Linked DNA regions of Frondihabitans sp. PAMC 28766. The protein of the gene in region 1 interacts with the protein of each later gene in a pairwise test. Links are inferred from orthologs where the notes say so. Each region holds a gene or a part of one and is shown on either strand. Other genes may lie near its edges.

Region 1 (3,278 bases):
AGCGGTCGCAGTCCCGAACGATGGAAGGCCTTCGACGATGACGACCACGACCGAGAGGCCGACCATGACCCCGACCATGCGAGCCATGGTGATCACCCAGAACGGTGGACCGGACGTTCTCACACCCGCAAAGATCCCGACGCCACGGAGGCGGGGGTCGGAGATCCTGATCCGCGTGGCCGCCGCCGGCGTGAACCCGTTCGACGTCGATGCGCGAGCGGGACGGGTCGGATCGTGCGGCAGCCCCGAGCTGCCCGCAGTGCTCGGGTGCGACTTCAGTGGCACCGTGGTCGAGAGCCCCTACGCGGCGTTCCCGCTGAAACCCGGCACCGAGGTCTACGGAGTAGCGTCCGTGCCGCGGTCGGCCGGCACCTACGCCGAGTACGTCAGCGTGCCCCTGCTGTCGGTGACGCGCAAACCCAAGTCGCTCTCGCACGTCGAGGCGGCAGCCGTACCCCTCGCGGCTCTCACCGCCTGGGGCCTCGTCGTCGACGTCGCCAAGGCCCACGAGGGCCAGCGCATCCTGGTGCACGCGGGCGCCGGCGGGGTCGGGCACTTCGTGGTGCAGTTCGCCGCGTACTTCGGCGCCCACGTCATCGCCACCGGGTCGTCGCGGAACGCCGACTGGCTCACCGAGCTCGGCGCCTCCGAGGTCATCGACTACACGCAGAGTCTCTTCGAAGAGGCGACCGTCGGTGTCGACGTCGTCATCGACCTGGTCGACGACGACGAGGTCGCGCTTCGCAGCGTGCGCGTCCTGCGCCTGGGCGGCCTCCTGGTGCACGTGCCGACCTGCGAGGTGCCCGGGCTGCAGGATCTCTGCGACTCGGTCGGGGCGCGCCTGACGGGTTACGAGGTGGCCCCCGACGCCACTTGCCTGGCGATCATCGCGCGCCTTCTCGACTCCGGCGACGTTGCCGTGTACGTGGACGACGTCTACGACCTCGAGGACGTGGCCGACGCGCACCGCCTGCTCGCGAAGGGCCACACGCGGGGCAAGCTGGTGCTCAAGATCACCGACGAGTAGCCCCTCCCTCCCCCGTTCTACCTATCGGTGCGGCTTTCCCGGGCAGAAACTTCCTGTCGCGAGGGCGCTACCTATAGGTAGAACGGAGGAGGAGGGGGCGGGGGGGACGGCGGAAGGCCCGCACCTCCGGGGAGGTGCGGGCCTTCGTGTAGCGCCGAGCGGTGTTGTTACAGGGCGTTGATGTCGAGGGGGATGCCCGGGCCGAACGTAGTCGAAACGGTGCCCTTGGTGATGTAGCGGCCCTTCGACGAGGACGGCTTGAGACGCACGACCTCTTCGAGAGCGGCGTCGATGTTCTCGTTGAGCTGTTCGAACGAGAAACCCGCCTTGCCGACGACGAAGTGCACGTTGGAGTGCTTGTCGACGCGGAACTCGATCTTGCCGCCCTTGATGTCGTTCACAGCCTGAGCGACGTTCGGGGTGACGGTGCCGGTCTTGGGGTTCGGCATGAGGCCGCGGGGCCCGAGGACCTTGCCGAGACGACCGACCTTGCCCATGAGCTCGGGGGTCGAGACGGCGGAGTCGAACGACGTGTAGCCGCCCGCGACCTTCTCGATGAGCTCGTCGCCACCGACCTCGTCGGCACCGGCGGCGAGGGCGGCCTCGGCCGCAGCACCCGTCGCGAAGACGATGACGCGGGCGGTCTTGCCGGTTCCGTGAGGCAGGATGACCGTGCCACGCACCATCTGGTCGGCCTTGCGGGGGTCGACGCCGAGCTTCAGCGCGACCTCGACGGTCGAGTCGAACTTCTTGGAGCCGGTCTCGCGGGCGACGGCGACGGCCTCGCTCGGAGTGTAGAACTTGCCTGCCTCGATCTTCTCGGCAGCGGCGCGGTACGCCTTGGACTTCTGAGCCATGTGAAATCTCCTGATTTCGAGAGCGTGGTTACGAGCCTGGCCGGCTCTCCCACTGGATGTCTGTGAGTGTCGTGCGGTAGTCGGGAAGGACTACGCGTCGACGGTGATGCCCATCGAACGGGCGGTGCCGGCGATGATCTTCGCCGCGGCGTCGATGTCGTTGGCGTTGAGGTCGGCCTGCTTGGTCGTGGCGATCTCGCGGACCTGCTCCTGCGTCAGCTTGCCCACCTTGACGGTGTGCGGCGTCGGGGACCCCTTGGCGAGGCCGGCGGCCTTCTTGATGAGCTCGGCGGCCGGGGGCGTCTTCAGGATGAACGTGAACGAACGGTCTTCGTAGACGGTGATCTCGACGGGGACGACGTTGCCGCGCTGCGACTCGGTCGCCGCGTTGTACGCCTTGCAGAACTCCATGATGTTCACGCCGTGCTGACCCAGGGCCGGGCCGATGGGCGGAGCGGGGTTCGCGGCGCCGGCGTTGATCTGAAGCTTGATCAGACCTGTGACCTTCTTTTTCGGTGCCATTTCTGTTTCCTTCTTGTGGGGTTCGAACTCACGGCGGTTGCCGCACGCTCTCCCGGTTACGAGCGGACCCGAAAACCGGTGGTATGTAAAAACTTTGGTGCAGACCGGGTGGACACCGGCTGCAAACGGGCGCTAGAGCTTGGTGACCTGGTCGAAACTGAGCTCGACCGGCGTCTCGCGTTCGAACAGCGAAACGAGCACCGTGAGCTTACCCGATTCGGGCTTGATCTCGCTGATCGTCCCGGGAAGACCCGCGAACGAGCCCTCCTTGATGGTGATGGTCTCGCCGATCTCGAAGTCGACCTCGGCCGGGATGACTCGCTGGGCCGCCTTGCCGCCCTTCGCCGAGCCCTTGGCGGCGGGTGCCGCCTCCTGCACCTGCACGAGGCTCTTCAGCATGTTGAAGGCCTCTTCGAAGCGCAGCGGTGTCGGGTTGTGGGCGTTGCCCACGAAGCCGGTGACACCGGGAGTGTGACGGACGACCGACCAGGAGTCTTCGTTGAGGTCGATGCGGACGAGCACGTATCCGGGGATGCGGACGCGGGTGACGAGCTTGCGCTGGCCGTTCTTGATCTCGACGACGTCTTCCATCGGGACTTCCACCTGGTAGATGTAGTCCTCCATGGTGAGCGACACCATGCGGTTCTCGATGTTCTGCTTCACGCGGCGCTCGAAGCCCGCGTACGAGTGGATGACGTACCACTTGCCGGGCTTGCCGCGCAGCTCGTAGCGGAAGGCCTCGTAGGGGTCGACCTCGGCCTCTTCGGCCTCGCCGTCGACAGCCTCGCCGTCGACAGCCTCCTCGTCGGCCTCGTCGATGGTCGCCTCGACGGCGGCCTCGGCCTCGTCGACGCTGTCGATCTCGAGCGCGT
Region 2 (3,300 bases), 1.2 Mb from region 1 along the record:
CTCTTCGTGGTCGCGGCCACCGCGACGGCCGCCATTGCGGCCATCGGCCCGAAGCCCGGCCAGACGGTCGTCGTCTCGTCGGCCGCCGGGGGAGTGGGCTCGCTCGTCACCCAGCTGCTCGTCGTCGACGGCGTCGACGTGATCAGCATCGCCTCCGCGGGCAACCACGAGTGGCTCCGCAGCGTCGACGCGCGCCCCGTCGCCTACGGCGAGGGCCTCGCGGACCGCATCCGCGAGCTCGCGCCGAACGGCGTCGACGCGCTGATCGACACTTTCGGCGACGAGTACGTGCACCTCGGGGTCGAGCTCGGCCTCCAGCCCGACCGCATCGAGACGATCATCGCGTTCGGGGCCGCCGCCGAGATCGGCGCCTTGTCGAAGGGGTCGTCCGACGCGTCGACGCCCGAGGTGCTGGCGCACGTGGCGAAGCTGCTCGACCAGGGCAAGGTCACGCTGCCCATCGCGCAGACCTTCCCGCTGACCGAGGTGCGGGCGGCGTTCGAGTTGCTCGAGCAGCACCACGCCCACGGCAAGGTCGTGTTGGTCCCCTAAACTGGACGGAACCCTTTTCGACAGTGAGGAAGACGATTGTCTGACGCAGTAGAACCCGTGGCCGCCTCGATCCAGCCGATCGAGGTCACGGAGACTACGACCGGATTCGACCTCTTCCCCGACCGCAGCATCGTCGCCGTCCGCGTCGACGGCGCCCTCTACGACATGGCCGCCACCTTCGAGCCCGCCAGCCCCGATGAGAGGCCCTGCCTGGCCGAGCCCGTGCCGATCGACTCGCCGCAGGGTCTCGAGATCCTGCGCCACTCGACCGCCCACGTCATGGCGCAGGCCGTTCAGAGCATCAACCCCGAGGCCAAGCTCGGCATCGGCCCGCCCATCGACGACGGCTTCTACTTCGACTTCGACGTCGCCGAGGCATTCACCCCCGATGACCTCAAGGCGATCGAGAAGGTCATGGAGCGCATCGTCAAGGCGAACCAGCGCTTCGTGCGCCGCGTCGTCAGCGAAGTCGAGGCGCGCGAGCTGATGGCGAACGAGCCGTACAAGCTCGAGTTGATCGGCCTCAAGGGGCCGGCCGGGCTCGACGAGGCGGCAGGCGATGCCGGCACTGTTCTGGTCGATGAATCCAGCGTCGAGGTCGGCGGCGCCGAGCTCACCGTCTACGACAACGTCGACGCGAAGACCGGCGACGTCGTGTGGCGCGACCTCTGCCGCGGCCCGCACCTTCCCTCGACCCGCCTGATCCAGAACGGCTGGAAGCTCATGCGGTCGGCCGGCGCGTACTGGCGCGGCTCCGAGAAGAACAAGCAGCTGCAGCGCATCTACGGCACCGCCTGGGCCACCAAAGACGAACTGCGCGAGCACCTCGGCCGCCTCGAGGAGGCCGCAAAGCGCGACCACCGCAAGCTCGGCGCCGAACTCGACCTCTTCTCGTTCCCCGACGAGCTGGGCTCGGGCCTGGCGGTCTTCCACCCCAAGGGGGGCATCATCCGCCGCGAGATGGAGAACTACTCGCGCGAGCGCCACGAGGCCGAGGGCTACGACTTCGTCTACACGCCCCACATCACCAAGTCCAACCTGTATGAGACCAGCGGCCACCTCGGCTGGTACAAGGACGGCATGTTCCCCGCGATGCACCTCGACGAGGCGCGCAACGAGGAGGGCGAGATCGTCCGCCAGGGCGCCGACTACTACCTCAAGCCCATGAACTGCCCGATGCACATCCTCGTGTACCGGTCGCAGGGCCGCTCGTACCGCGACCTGCCGCTGCGCCTCTTCGAGTTCGGCACCGTCTACCGCAACGAGAAGTCGGGCGTGATCCACGGCCTGACCCGCGTCCGCGGCATGACACAGGACGACGCGCACATCTTCACCACCCGCGAAGAGATGGCGAACGAGCTCAAGACGACGCTGGGCTTCGTGCTGTCGCTGCTCAAGGACTACGGGCTCAACGACTTCTACCTCGAACTCTCGACCAAGGATCCCGAGAAGTACGTCGGCGACGACGCCACCTGGGAAGAGGCGACGGAGACGCTCGCACAGGTCGCTCGCGAGACCGGTCTCGAGTTGGTCCCGGATCCTGCCGGCGCCGCCTTCTACGGCCCGAAGATCTCGGTGCAGGCGCGCGACGCCATCGGCCGCACCTGGCAGATGTCGACCGTGCAGCTCGACTTCAACCTGCCCGAGCGCTTCGGCCTCGAGTACACCTCGGCCGACGGCACGCACCAGCGCCCGGTGATGATCCACCGTGCGCTCTTCGGATCGATCGAGCGCTTCTTCGGCGTGCTGACCGAGCACTATGCGGGCGCTTTCCCGGTGTGGCTCGCGCCCGTGCAGGTCGTCGGCATCCCTGTGGCCGAGGAGTACGGCGACTACCTCGACGGGATCTCCGCCCAGCTCAAGGCGCGAGGCGTGCGCGTGCAGGTCGATCACAGCAACGACCGCATGCCGAAGAAGATCCGCACCCACACCAAGCAGAAGGTGCCGTTCCAGCTCATCGCCGGCGAGGAGGATCGCGCTGCAGGCTCGGTCAGCTTCCGCTACCGCGACGGGTCGCAGGAGAACGGGATCCCCGTCGACGAGGCCATCGAGAAGATCGTCGCGGCGATCGAGACCAAGGCGCAGGTCTGAGAGTGACCGACCCTCGGGAGGAGGCGGACGTCGTCGAGTCGTCCGCCTCCTTCGCGGCGGCACCCGACGCCTTCCAGCGGCTCTGGACGCCGCACCGCGCCGTCTACGTGCAGAAGGGGCAGGGCGCTCACGACGACAAGTGCCCGTTCTGCGCGGCGCCCGGCAAGAGCGACGACGAGGCTCTGATCGTCGCGCGCGGCGAGCACGCCTACGTGCTCCTCAACCTCTTCCCGTACAACCCGGGGCACCTGCTCGTCTGCCCGTATCGCCACGTGTCGACCTACGACCGGGCCACCGCCGAGGAGGTCGCCGAGATCGGCTCGCTGACTCAGACCGCGATGCGGGTGCTCACCGAGGTGTCGCACGCGCAGGGCTTCAATATGGGCATCAACCAGGGCGATGTCGGCGGCGCCGGCATCGCCTCCCACCTGCACCAGCACGTCGTGCCGCGCTATGGCGGCGACTCGAACTTCTTCCCGATCATCGCCGAGACGAAGGCGATCACGCAGCTACTCGGCGACGTGCGCCAAGCCGTCGCCGACGCCTGGCCGAACGACTCGGCTCCGAGCGATCCGGGCGCTTCGACACCGTAAGCTACAGCATCATGAGCGACAGCACCCCCACCACCGATTCCTCCCTCACTGCGCCCGCCACGGG

The links.
Region 2: the proteins of rplA (region 1) and thrS interact in binary tests that used the Escherichia coli proteins (3 or more experiments, as listed by UniProt). The link is inferred for Frondihabitans sp. PAMC 28766 from one-to-one orthologs.

Annotation. Positions count from the first base shown.
Region 1 is NZ_CP014513.1:3,936,742-3,940,019, forward strand. What follows is about bases 40-3,002. They hold rplA (50S ribosomal protein L1), read right to left. Parts: upstream 1,885-3,002; coding sequence 1,195-1,884; downstream 40-1,194. Other genes in these bases: AX769_RS18775 (NADP-dependent oxidoreductase), read left to right, coding at 40-1,027; rplK (50S ribosomal protein L11), read right to left, coding at 1,975-2,406; nusG (transcription termination/antitermination protein NusG), read right to left, coding at 2,539-3,002. Also shown: more of AX769_RS18775, read left to right, coding at 38-39; more of nusG, read right to left, coding at 3,003-3,278. UniProt on the Escherichia coli protein: One of the primary rRNA binding proteins, it binds very close to the 3'-end of the 23S rRNA. Forms part of the L1 stalk. It is often not seen in high-resolution crystal structures, but can be seen in cryo_EM and 3D reconstruction models.
Region 2 is NZ_CP014513.1:2,739,890-2,743,189, reverse strand. What follows is about bases 142-3,126. They hold thrS (threonine--tRNA ligase), read left to right. Parts: upstream 142-609; coding sequence 610-2,643; downstream 2,644-3,126. Other genes in these bases: AX769_RS13195 (HIT domain-containing protein), read left to right, coding at 2,646-3,126; AX769_RS13205 (NADP-dependent oxidoreductase), read left to right, coding at 142-552. In the rest of the region: more of AX769_RS13205, read left to right, coding at 1-141; more of AX769_RS13195, read left to right, coding at 3,127-3,236; pyridoxal 5'-phosphate synthase lyase subunit PdxS, read left to right, coding at 3,248-3,300. UniProt on the Escherichia coli protein: Catalyzes the attachment of threonine to tRNA(Thr) in a two-step reaction: L-threonine is first activated by ATP to form Thr-AMP and then transferred to the acceptor end of tRNA(Thr). The rate-limiting step is amino acid activation in the presence of tRNA.